Regions from separate parts of the Thermoanaerobacterium calidifontis genome, predicted to be linked through region 1. Evidence: riboswitches for the same ligand, from Rfam matches in the RefSeq annotation. Region 1 holds a riboswitch; each other region holds the start of a gene.
The links. A riboswitch is a leader RNA that binds a small molecule or an ion and turns the genes downstream of it on or off. The one in region 1 is predicted to bind S-adenosylmethionine.
Positions count from the first base shown of each region.

Region 2: another riboswitch for S-adenosylmethionine. It lies ahead of metK (methionine adenosyltransferase); the one in region 1 lies ahead of ACZ42G_RS03890 (methylenetetrahydrofolate reductase).
Region 3: another riboswitch for S-adenosylmethionine. It lies ahead of ACZ42G_RS10885 (methionine ABC transporter ATP-binding protein); the one in region 1 lies ahead of ACZ42G_RS03890 (methylenetetrahydrofolate reductase).

Region 1 is NZ_AP042436.1:772,789-777,055, reverse strand. Features, by position in the region: gene ACZ42G_RS03895 (homocysteine S-methyltransferase family protein) at 1-1,740, opposite strand, end outside; gene ACZ42G_RS03890 (methylenetetrahydrofolate reductase) at 1,778-2,656, opposite strand; SAM riboswitch class I at 2,711-2,805, opposite strand; gene ACZ42G_RS03885 (DUF362 domain-containing protein) at 2,955-3,884, shown strand; gene ACZ42G_RS03880 (sugar phosphate isomerase/epimerase family protein) at 3,910-4,267, opposite strand, start outside.
Region 2 is NZ_AP042436.1:2,181,102-2,185,368, reverse strand. Features, by position in the region: gene ACZ42G_RS11475 (phosphodiester glycosidase family protein) at 1-394, opposite strand, end outside; tRNA gene ACZ42G_RS11470 (tRNA-Pro) at 716-791, shown strand; tRNA gene ACZ42G_RS11465 (tRNA-Val) at 797-872, shown strand; tRNA gene ACZ42G_RS11460 (tRNA-Tyr) at 919-1,004, shown strand; gene ACZ42G_RS11455 (peroxiredoxin) at 1,228-1,728, shown strand; gene ACZ42G_RS11450 (rubrerythrin family protein) at 1,748-2,251, shown strand; SAM riboswitch class I at 2,380-2,481, shown strand; gene metK (methionine adenosyltransferase) at 2,557-3,744, shown strand; gene ACZ42G_RS11440 (HD-GYP domain-containing protein) at 3,854-4,267, opposite strand, start outside.
Region 3 is NZ_AP042436.1:2,078,564-2,082,830, forward strand. Features, by position in the region: gene ACZ42G_RS10875 (hypothetical protein) at 1-11, opposite strand, end outside; gene ACZ42G_RS10880 (BglG family transcription antiterminator) at 55-2,139, opposite strand; SAM riboswitch class I at 2,353-2,453, shown strand; gene ACZ42G_RS10885 (methionine ABC transporter ATP-binding protein) at 2,530-3,552, shown strand; gene ACZ42G_RS10890 (methionine ABC transporter permease) at 3,539-4,216, shown strand; gene ACZ42G_RS10895 (MetQ/NlpA family ABC transporter substrate-binding protein) at 4,231-4,267, shown strand, end outside.

The DNA of each region.
Region 1 (4,267 bases):
TATCCCATCATCTTTCTTATATGTATTTATGTATCTTTCGCATCTTTTATCCCTTGATGATAAGACCATCGAAGCGTTCAATATATCCATTGTTATCTTATCATTTGGATTGACTATAACAGCATCTAAGCCGTATGATATCGCCATCGCAAGAAATGCAGTATTTATAAGTTGCCGCTCAGGCAATCCATAAGATACGTTGCTAAGTCCTATGACCGTACTTACTCCAAGCTTAGACTTAACAAGATTGATGGCTTTTAATGTTTCCATTGCTGCTGTCTGCTCAGATGACACTGTAAGTGCGATACAGTCAATTATTATATCTTCTTTTGGTATTCCATACTCTAAAGCAGCTTTTACAATCTTTTCAGCGTTTCTAAGCCTTTCATCTGCATTTTTAGGAAGACCGTCATCACTTATTGTAAGTCCTATAACACTTGTGCCGTATTTTTTGACAATAGGCAATATTTCTTGTAAACTTTTCTCTTTTGCACTAACAGAATTTATAATAGGCTTACCTCTTACTATCCTTACTGCTTTTTCAATTGCCTTTACATTGCTACTATCTATCTGCAATGGCACATTGACGATGTTCTGTACCTGCGAAACGATTCTAGGCATCAATTCCTCTTCATTTATGCCAGGCACACCAATATTCACGTCAAGTACGCTTGCCCCAAGCTTTTCCTGCGATACAGCTTCGTCGTAGATCAGATTATAATTGCCTTCTTTGATAGCTGCACTCAATTTCTTCTTTCCTGTAGGATTTATCCTTTCGCCGATTACACACACAGGATAATCGCTGCCTATGAAAACAGTCTTTGTATTTGATGAAACTGCTGTGTATTCTTTCACGGCAGTTTTTTTCTCTGTATCATGTATCTCAGCTTTCAAAAGCTTAATAAATTCTGGAGTCGTCCCACAACAACCACCAACAATAGATGCCCCGCATTCTAAAAGCTTTTTTGTCTCGACGGCAAATTTCTCTTTCGTAATGTCGTAAAGAGTCAATCCATCCTCTAAATGAGGCATTCCTGCATTTGGCTGCGCCAAAATTGGTATCCTTGAAACTTCAGCCATCTTCTTCACTATGTCTGCCATCATGTCAGGTCCCGTAGAGCAATTGACACCTATGGCATCAAGGCCAAGCCCTTGAAGACTTACTACTGCTGTAACAGGGTCTGTCCCCATAAGCGTCCTTCCATCTTCTTGAAACGTCATGGTACAAATTACCTTTAAATTAGTATTCTCCTTTACAGCAAGAATAGCCGCCTTCGCTTCTAATATATCTGACATAGTCTCAATAAGTGCCAAATCAGCACCGGCTTTTTCCCCTTCTACAGCAACCTCTGCAAAGGCACTATAAGCCTCGTCAAATGTCAGCTTGCCAAAAGGTTCCATCAATTCGCCAATAGGCCCTATAGAAAGAGCAACAGCTTTATCACCAGCAGCTTTTCTGGCTATCTGTACTGCGCTTTTGACTATTTCAGGCAATTTATCTGAAAGATTGTAAGATTTTAATTTTATCCTATTGGCGCCAAATGTATTTGTCTCAATAACATCTGCCCCTGCATCAATATACGACTTGTGGATTTCGTACACAATATCCGGATGTAAGAGATTGTAATATTCAGGGCATTCTCCTGATTTAAGTCCTTTTTTCTGAAGCATAGTGCCCATTGCTCCGTCAAAGACGATTATGCTATTCTTTAAATTCTTAAAAATATCCAATTGCAACATCTCCTTATGATGACTACAATACTTCTTCTATATCATTTTATCTCATGTTCTTTACGCCATTTACAATGTCAACAACTATATCTGTCTTGCCAAGTGGCATGATATGAACACCACCCACTTTATCTTTTATCTTGTTTATAAATTCTATTGCAATTTTTGTCCCTTCACCTTTTTCACCGTTTTTCAACCTGTCTATTATTTTCTCAGGTATCTCGATGCCAGGCACCTTTTCGTTCAAGTTAACAGCCATCTTATAGCTTTTAAGGGGTAGCACCCCTACTAAAACCGGAATATCAAATTGCTCTACGGCATCAAGAAATCTGTATAAAATCTCATCATCGTAGACAGGCTGAGTCTGTATGAAAGATGCTCCACATTCTATTTTCGTCCTTAATTTTTCTATTGATTCAGGTCTTAAATCATTTGGATTTGCTGTTGTCCCTATGCAGAAATTTGTAGATGATTCTAATTTATTTCCGTTGTAGTCAAAGCCATCATTTAGCGACTTTGCTATCTTCACAAGACCTACAGAATCTACGTCGTACACGCCTGTTGCCTGTGGCACATCACCTCGTTTTGGATCATCTCCTGTAAGTGCAAGGATATTTCTGACTCCAAGAGCATACGCACCCAAAAGCTCTGCTTGAAGGCCAATAAGATTTCTGTCCCTACACGTTAAGTGAAATATGGTTTCTATATTTAGATGATTTTGCAAAAGATGTGCCAATGCAATAGGGCTCATTCTCATATTTGCCATAGGACAATCAGTTATATTTAAAGCATCTGCTATTCCATATAATTTTTTTGCTTCTTCAATAGAATTCGAAATATCAGCTCCTTTTGGCGTCGATATCTCCACGGTTATGACAAATTGCTTATTTTTAAGTTTCTGGCACAAATTTTCAGAATTTCGCAAAACGACCCCTCCTTAAAATAAAAAAACTCTTCGCCAAAAGAAGAGATATTTTTGCTCCCATCTTTCAGCGATATGCTGCTGGAATTGGCACCGTGATATCCGGTTGCCGAGCTTCATAGGGCCAGTCCCTCCGCTGCTCTTGATAAGAGTTTACTATATTAATTTATTAAATTATATGATACCGTCCTCTGGTACAATTGTCAATGAAATATTTGTTGAAATGTTAAAATTACTTAGGCTTTTTGCTTAGATATTTTAATTTTTGATAAAATGCAAATCATATATATGAGGTGATTTTATGAGGTACAGAAAAATTGTAGAACCAGTAGTAGCAATAGCATCTGGCCCTGATGAGATACAAAACTTAAATACCGCTTTAAACTTATTACCTTTGCAAAATCTAATCGAAACGGGTAATACCGTTGTAATAACGCCAAATTTCGTTAAAAGCAAGCCTCCTCAAAGCGGTACGATAGTAGGACCAGATACATTGAGAGCCCTTATAAGATACGTAAAGTCTAAAAATCCTGGCAGGATTGTGATTGCCGCCGGCTCTGGTGGAGATCCTACGCCTAAAGTTTTATCTGACAATGGATTTGATAAAGTCATTTCAGAAGAAGGCGTAGAATTTGTAGATCTAAATTACGGTCCTTACGTAGAATTGCTGCTGGACGACTGTCTTTTAAAATCAACAAAAGTAAATGAACTTTATGAAAAAATGGATGTACTAATTTCATTCACTCAAATGAAAATACACGAAGAAGCTACAGTATCGCTTGGAATAAAAAACATAGCTTTAAGCTGGCCTCCCGCAGAAATACACGGATTTCCCAAAAAAAATTTAGGCATACACGATGACCTTCACAATTTCATAAGGGCTATGGCTGAAAAAATATCTATAGATCTTACGATATTAAGCGGTCAAGAAGCGATGATAGGCACAGGGCCATCAGAAGGAAAGCCTATCAATGCAAACATGATAATAGCAGGAACAGATCCTGTAGCAACAGATACAGTAGGTGCCAGAATGTTTGGACTTATGCCTCAAGGCGTCAACTACTTGTTTCAATGTGCTAAAAGAGGTATAGGCACAGGTGAGCTTAAAAATGTCACTATCAAAGGCATACCATTGCAACAAGCTGAACTGAATTTCTCTACGCAGGCGTATGGCTATGGCATCGCCTTAGATTCAAGCGGAATAAAGCAGATGGTGCCAGGAAAAGTCTAAAGATAAGGGTTTACTTCCCTTATCTTTATTTTTCAAAGATGCTTTTTAGGTATTCAATGCCTTCTTTTAAATCATCAATATCCTTATAGTTGTTTCTGTAGACTTCCATTATGATAGATCCATTGTAATCCAATTTTTTTAACTCTCTATTAAGCTTTGCAAAGTCAAAACTTCCTCTGCCTGGAAGGTACAAACTGCCGCAATCATCGTAATCGCATAAATGGACATTGACGAGTTTATCTCCCATTGATTTTAAGTATCCAAATGGATCTTTCTTGCTTTTCATCGCCTGCTTTATATCCAATGTAAAATAAACATTTCTGCTTTTCACAGACTGTCTTATGAATGTAGCAAATTCTGGATATGCAAACCAACACCAATAG
Region 2 (4,267 bases), 1.3 Mb from region 1:
AGTATGGGACAGTTAAAAGATTTCCGTCTTTAACTGATGCTCCTACGATAAACCCTTGCTTCGTGTCAAAAAAATCACCATTTACTGCGGCTATAGCACCGTTTCCATTTGCCATGTCTTCTACATCCATTCTGTCTTTAAAACCAGATGGATTAAAAATGGTGGATATTGATGTGTTACTGTCGCTTAAGTCCACATCCAAAACATTGATATTGATGAAACCATCTGTCGTAAAATATGTAATGTTTTTTTCTGTAACACCTTTACTTAATATTTGCTGGCTTTCATTTGAAGTTATTACGGTGTAAGCATCTGCAGCAATACCATTCATAAAAACCGATGAAAAAATGATTATTGAAGATATACACATGCTTATAACTTTTCGGTACTTCACGAAAATCCCTCCTATGTATTTAGCAATTGTTCTTTAAAACTTATCTTCGGCAATTTAGCGCGGTTGATAAATTTTCCATACCTATACAACCATATTGTACCTTTTGTATATTACAGCCGTGTTACAATTTCATAAAATAAAAATAAAAACTAATATTATTATTGCCTAAATTGTGTATAATGATTATAAAAGATAAATGGAGCATAAGCGAAAGATATCGAAAAAATGCCAAATTAACTGATGGAAACCGGCTAAAATGAGGAATAATAAATCTTGTGAAATTGATAGATTTCAACTATAATCAAATATGTCGCGAGACGCCGGGGTGTAGCGCAGTTGGTAGCGCACGTGCTTTGGGAGCATGGGGTCGGGGGTTCGAGTCCCTCCACCCCGACCATGATTGGTCGTATAGCTCAGCTGGGAGAGCACCTGCCTTACAAGCAGGGGGTCATAGGTTCGAGCCCTATTGCGACCACCATTTCTATTTGTGAATATTTTTTCTCACATTAAAATAAAATAATCATGGAGGGATACCCAAGTGGCTAAAGGGGGCAGACTGTAAATCTGTTGGCTGGTGCCTTCGATGGTTCGAATCCATCTCCCTCCACCATGAATACAAGGCTAAAGGGCCTTTTTTTATTTTGCCTTTCAAGATTTCCTTATCATAATGATTTTTAAAAACATCGATAAAAAATTTTCCAAATCCTATTGACATAAAAAATAATTGATGTATAATAATACTTGTGAAGGGAAAATAGTTATTAATAGAAATAAAATATTAATAGCTTATCCGATGTGATGATTGACTAAGAATAGATGAGAGGTGGGTACATATGTCGTTGGTAGGTAAGAAAGCTCCTGAATTTAAGTTAGACAGCACAAAAGGTCAAATATCCTTAAGCGATTATAAAGGTAAGTGGGTAGTGCTTTTCTTTTATCCACTGGACTTTTCGTCAGTATGTTCAACTGAGATACCAGAGTTTAATAGGATGAAACCTGAGTTTGACAAGCTCAATGCTGAGCTATTAGGTATCAACACAGATAGCGTTTATTCACACAAGGCATGGATAGATAGCCTCGGTGGTGTTGATTTTCCGCTTTTATCTGATTACAACAAAGAAGTCACGAAGCAGTATGGAATACTTATTGAAGATGCTGGCATAGCATTAAGAGCTGCATTCATCATTAACCCTGAGGGAATTGTTGATTACGAAGTTGTACATGAGCCAGTAATCGGCAGAAATGTCGATGAAATATTGAGAGTGCTTAATGCACTTCAAACAGGTCATGCTTGTCCTGTAGGTTGGAAACCAGGGGACAAAGTATTAGATTAAAAAAGGAGGAGATTTTGAAATGAGAGAAATGACGACAAAAAATCTAAGCGATGCATACGCAGGTGAAAGCCAGGCTCACATGAGGTATCAAATTTTTGCTGATGTGGCTGAAAAGGAGGGTAAGCCAAACATAGCAAAGCTTTTTAGAGCCATATCTTATGCCGAATTAGTCCATGCTACAAATCACTATAAGACATTGGGAGAAGTAAAAGACACAGTATCAAACCTTGACAAAGCTATAGCAGGTGAGACATTTGAAGTAGAAGAAATGTATCCAGCATATAAAGCCGTAGCAGATTTGCAGGAGGAGAAATCTGCAGATAAAAGCTTCAACTATGCTCTTGAAGCTGAAAAGTTACATGCTAAGATGTATACAGATGCAAAAGCAGCGGCACTTAAAAATGAAGACATAGCTATTTCTAAAGTGTACATTTGTCCTGTTTGCGGATATACGGCAATTGATACGGCTCCAGAAAAATGTCCAGTTTGTGGAGCTCCAAGAGATAAGTTTGTTGTTTTCTAAAAGGCATAAAACCCCTTCATTATCATATATTAACTTTAAAGTGCTTGACAGTCGTCAAGCACTTTTTCACTTTCTAATTGACTTATTAGTTGTACTGTGATATTATATTTTAAGTTAAATAAGTGAAACTCTTATCAAGAGAGGTGGAGGGAAGAGCCCTGTGAAGCCCGGCAACCTGTCTTACGACAAGGTGCTAATTCTCGCAGAAGTTTACTTCTGAAAGATGAGGGTGGATGTGCCTCTTCTTTTGGAGAGGTTTTATTTTGTTTTAGGTCTTTTATGTGATTTAAAAAAGGAGGATACAGATGAAAAAGTATTTTACTTCAGAATCAGTTACTGAAGGACATCCAGATAAAATTTGCGATCAGATATCTGATGCTATTGTAGATGAGATCTTAAAAAATGATCCTTATGCGAGGATAGCCTGCGAGACTGCCGTTACAACAGGTATGGTATTGGTGATGGGGGAAATATCTACAAAATGCTACGTCGACATACCAAAAATCGCAAGAAAGGTCATAGAGGAGATAGGGTATACTCGAGCAAAGTACGGTTTTGATGCTGATACATGTTCTGTGCTTACTTCAATAGATGAACAGTCTCCAGATATAGCATTGGGAGTTGATAAGGCACTGGAAGTAAAAAAAGGCATTTCCTACGATGAGCTTGAAGAACAAGGCGCTGGAGACCAAGGGATGATGTTTGGATACGCATGCACAGAGACGCCTGAGCTTATGCCTCTTCCAATATCATTAGCACACAGGCTTGCCCGCAGATTAGCGGAAGTAAGGAAAAATGGCACTTTAGATTATCTAAGGCCTGATGGCAAGACACAAGTGACGATTGAGTACGTTGACGATGTGCCAAAGAGAGTTGACTCAATCGTTGTGTCGACACAGCATTCACCAGATGTGGATCATGATAAGATTGAAAATGACGTAAAAGAGTATGTAATAAAACCCATTGTTCCACCAGAGCTTATTGATGATGACACGAAGATATATGTAAATCCGACAGGGCGATTTGTAGTCGGTGGACCACAAGGAGACAGCGGCCTTACAGGAAGGAAGATAATAGTCGACACTTATGGTGGATATGCAAGACATGGCGGTGGTGCTTTTTCTGGCAAAGATCCATCGAAAGTAGACAGATCTGCTGCGTACGCTGCAAGGTATGTAGCGAAAAACATCGTAGCTGCTGGGCTTGCTGAAAGGTGTGAAGTTCAATTGGCGTACGCTATAGGCGTAGCTACACCATTAGAAGTCAATGTAGATACTTTTGGCACTGGGAAAATATCTGATGAAGAGATATCAGAAATAGTTAAAAAAGTATTTGATTTGAGACCTGCTGCTATTATAAGAGATCTTGATTTAAGAAGGCCTATTTATAGACAAGTTGCAGCATATGGACATTTTGGACGCACAGATCTTGACCTTACATGGGAGAGAACTGACAGAGTTGAGATACTGAAAAAACTTGCTTTCAATAAATAATAATTTTAAAGCCCGGAGTTTCCTCCGGGCTTTGCGGCTTGTATATTTATATTTATAGCCGCGATTTTTATAAAAATTGTACGCTCCGCTACTTTTATTATAGCATAAATTAGATGGCGATTCCATTGCTTTCTCTATTTTCTTTTTCGAGAATTTGTGTCTTTGTTTTAACCAAATTTTCTAATGCTGAAACAAGCATTTGGTTGTACTTTGCATCGCACTCTTTCAAATCTTGTATTGCTTCAATAGCATTTTTAGCTTTTCTATACTGTCTATCGTTTGTCATTGCGTCGAAAGAATCACACACTGCTACAATCTGTGCGCCAAATGGAATGATTTTTAGTCCATAAGGATAGCCAGTTCCATCTAATCTTTCGTGATGATATAGCACAGTAGATGTCAAATATGCAAGTGGTGTTAAGGCTTCCAGTATATCGGCGCCGTATTTGGGATGCAATTTCATGACGTCGTATTCCAATTCTGTAAGTTTATCTGGTTTTGCAAGAATACTAATCGGAATCAT
Region 3 (4,267 bases), 1.3 Mb from region 1:
AAGGACAGCATCGTATAGAAAATTTTTCGTTGCTTTACCGAAATACTAAACATTTTAATCACCTACAAGATTTCTCTTTATTTCATCGTAATACTTATCCATCAAGGCCTTCTTCACAAATTCCTTCGCCTCATCAATTTTGTTAATCTCATTGAGATTTTTTACCAAGTCTTTGCTTTCAATAAATGAAACACTTAAATCGCCAAGTATCTCTATCCACATCTTGTCGTCATCCGGTGCAACCATTAGAAAAGCTGTCTTTATGATTTCATACTCGTTAATCAAATTTTTCATCTTGACATGGCTTTTCACTTTTCCAAAGACGAGGATTGGCTCCACCAAATCAGATGCTGTACAGTGGTAGATTACAAACCCTTTCCCTGGAAGTATTATCTTCCCAAGGCTTTCTCTTCCCAAAAGCTTATCCTCTATCTGCTTTATTTTCTCATTATTAATTCCATCATTACCAGCAAAATCTTCTAATAGAGAATCTATGATGTCTTTCGAGTTTTTGCCATAGACATCTTTAAGTTTAAGGGAATCGCATAGCTCAATTATCCTTTTGCCATACCACGCAATGTGTTCCAATTCTTTGTACCTGTCGCCTATGACTTTTTTCTCCGAGAAGTCCATTATAAAATCTGTGTTTAAAGCGTCTTTCAGTTTTTTTACGTCTTCATCTAAAAGCAGCGGATTGACTATTATTGTCTCTTTGTCCTTTATGTCCAGCGGAATTGTAGACACTATCAAGTCAATATCATCTCTATCTTTAAAGTCTTTAACTCTCAAGCTGGAAACCGTATCTACAATATTCAATTGTGGAAACATCTGAAGCTTAGATAGAAGCATCCTTGATGTCCCTATGCCGCTGGCACACACGACTAAAATATTGTGCCTTTTCATCATATCGCTTTTTCTTGCTATAGATGCGCCAAAATGCATCGCAATATAGCCAATTTCATCATCAGGCACATCAACATTAAGCTTGTCTTTAATCACATTTGCAATAGATATACATTTTTCAAATAAGCCGCTGTACCGTTCTTTTATGTCATTTATAAGCGGATTTCTAATCGCAAGACCCATGCGAAGTCTAAAGATAGTAGGCCTTAAGTGCGTCTTTAAACCGCTTAAAAGCATCGTATCGCCTTTAAGATCAGTGCCAAATTCATCTTCTGCAATGCTGACCATCTCATGCAGTATTTCATTTAACAGCTCGTCATTTACGTCTTCGGTATTTGCCCTGTACCTTGCTCCTTGTAGATGAATCGTTATATATCCGATTTCATCTTCTGGAATAGAAATATCGAATTCTTCCTCCAGAAACCTGGCAAGCATTTCTGCAAACTTATACTCATCTGACTTCCTAAGCTCATAGAGACTTTCATTACCTATTTTTATCTTTTCGCCTTCTTTTATTCTTTTTAGCGCCAATGCCAGATGCACCGTAAGCCCCATGTAGGAGCTTTCTGCTAATTCGTAATCAAGGGATTTCTCCAATTTTTGTATAGCCTTCTCTATCTTTAAAACCGTATCGTAGTCTATAAGCCTGAGTAATCTATCATTTATGTCTTCACTAAGCTTGTTTATATTATTGTACCCTTTATTTAAAAACTCAATTAGGTCTTTTGTCTCCACATTGTCATACAGAAAATTTATTATGGCCCTTCTTATATTGCTTTCATCGCCTTTTACGTATATGCCAACGCCAGGCTTAGTTACAATTGTAACATTTTGCTTGTTTAGCCACTTATCGATCTCTTTAATGTCATAGCTTATTGTTGCCGTAGTCACATTGTATTCTTTAGCGAAGTACTCAAGTTTTACAGGTTCTTTCATCTGCAAAAGCTCAGATAGTATCAACTTTCGCCTTTTATCAGCGTCAATGCTTGGCCTATAACCTATTACATCGAATTTGAATTTTTCGATATCATTATCAGTTCCTTCTAAGACTAGTACTCCATCGTCATTTTTAAGCTTCAAATTGTATTCTTTTATATATTCATTTATTGCATTTATTTCTCTGTAAACAGTCCTTTTGCTTAACTTGTACAAAACGACGATATCGTCCAAACTGGAAACTTCTTTTGAAATAACCTTTTTGAAGATTTCTAATTGGCGCCTACTTAACTCTTTCATAGATATTTGTCCTTTCGTCTATGACAAATTATTAATAAGTTAACTTATCTTTCATCTTAATTATAATCAATTTATTGATTAAATCAACACAAACTTGTGAATACACTGTCAGATTTATTATGACAAAAATTTAATATTGTCGCATGAAAATTTTGCTTGACTTTTCAACATCCATCCTATATAATCATTTTAACAACTAAAAACGAAATTATTCTCTTATCTAGAGAGGTGGAGGGACTGGCCCGATGAAACCCGGCAACCGGCACGTATGTGCAATGGTGCCAATTCCTGCAGCGATTGCTGAGAGATGAGAGAGGACGAAACCTCTTTCATTGGAGGTTTTTTTTATTGCTTTTTTAAACTACATTTGTGAAAAGAAGGTGAAATGATTTGATCGAAATAAAAAACTTAAGCAAAGTTTACAACACAAACGGAAAAGAGGTAATAGCTTTAAAAGACATCAACTTAACTATACGTGATGGTGAAATTTACGGCATAATGGGTCTAAGCGGTGCCGGGAAATCATCATTGATAAGGTGCATAAACATGTTGGAAAAACCTACATCTGGCAGCATACTGATAAACGGCGTAGAAATGACAAAGCTAAAGCCAAAAGAACTGAGAAATATGAGAAAGAAGATTGGCATGATATTTCAGCATTTCAATCTCCTGATGAACTCTACAGTGTATGAGAACATAGCATTTCCTCTTAAGATCTCGAAAGTCAGCGACTCTGTCATAAAAAAGCGCGTTGATGAGTTGCTGGATGTAGTAGATTTAAAAGACAAAAAATATGCATATCCTTCGCAGTTGTCTGGAGGTCAAAAACAGCGTGTAGGCATTGCAAGGGCTTTAGCAAATAACCCAGACATAATTCTATCTGATGAAGCCACATCTGCTTTAGACCCCACCACGACAGAATCCATTTTAAATCTTTTAAAGAACATAAACAAGCAATACGGAATCACAATCGTGGTGATAACTCACGAAATGTCTGTCATAAGAAATCTGTGCGACAAAGTGGCAGTCTTAGAAGACGGTAGAATAATCGAGGAAGGAAATGTAATAGACATCTTTTCAAACCCTTCAACAGAAACGTCTAAGAGATTTTTAAAAGATATGATAGCTGAACTTCCGCCAGATATATTGCTTGATGACGAAAATCCAAACGAGGAAATCTTAAGATTATCGTTTTTTGGCAGCAGCAGCAATCAGCCTGTCATATCCCACATGATAAAAAATTTTGATGTTGAAGTTAATATCATTTCTGGAAATATCGAAAGGGTGCAAAACTTACAAATAGGAAATCTCCTAATAAAAATAAGTGGTGAAGAAAACTCCATAAAAGATGCGATAAAATTCTTAGAAAATAATGGTCTTAGAATAGAGGTGCTTAAAAATGGTATCGTCTAATACATTGCAGTATTTGTTAAACTTGTGGCAGCTTATGGAAGAGCCTCTTTGGGAATCTTTATACATGGTATTTTTCTCAACGCTTTTCTCAGTAATCATAGGAATGCCTCTTGGCATAATACTCGTCATAACTGATAAAGGTCATATAAAGGAAAATCTAAAGTTAAATCAGATATTAGGTACTGTGATCAATGTCATGAGATCTGTGCCATTCATAATTCTCATAATCGCGATCTTCCCATTGGCAAGGCTTATAGTTGGCACAACTATAGGACCTACTGCATCCATAGTGCCACTGTCCATTGCAGCGGCACCATTTGTGGCAAGAGTTATAGAGTCATCCCTAAAAGAAGTAGACTGGGGCGTCATTGAAGCATCTATATCAGTTGGCGCTTCAATACCACAGATAATATTTAAAGTCATGATTCCAGAATCATTGCCATCGCTTGTACTGGGAATAACCCTTACAGTGATAAACATCTTAGGGTATTCTGCTATGGCAGGTGCTATCGGAGGAGGTGGTTTAGGAGATCTCGCTATAAGATATGGGTATCAAAGGTTTCAGACAGATGTGCTTATTGCCACAATCATAGTCTTAATAATTTTTGTAGAAATCGTGCAAAGAATAGGAAACTATCTCGCAAAAAAAGTTGATAAAAGATGAAAGGATGGTATGTAATGAAAAAATCATTGTTACTTCTCACGCTTATATTAA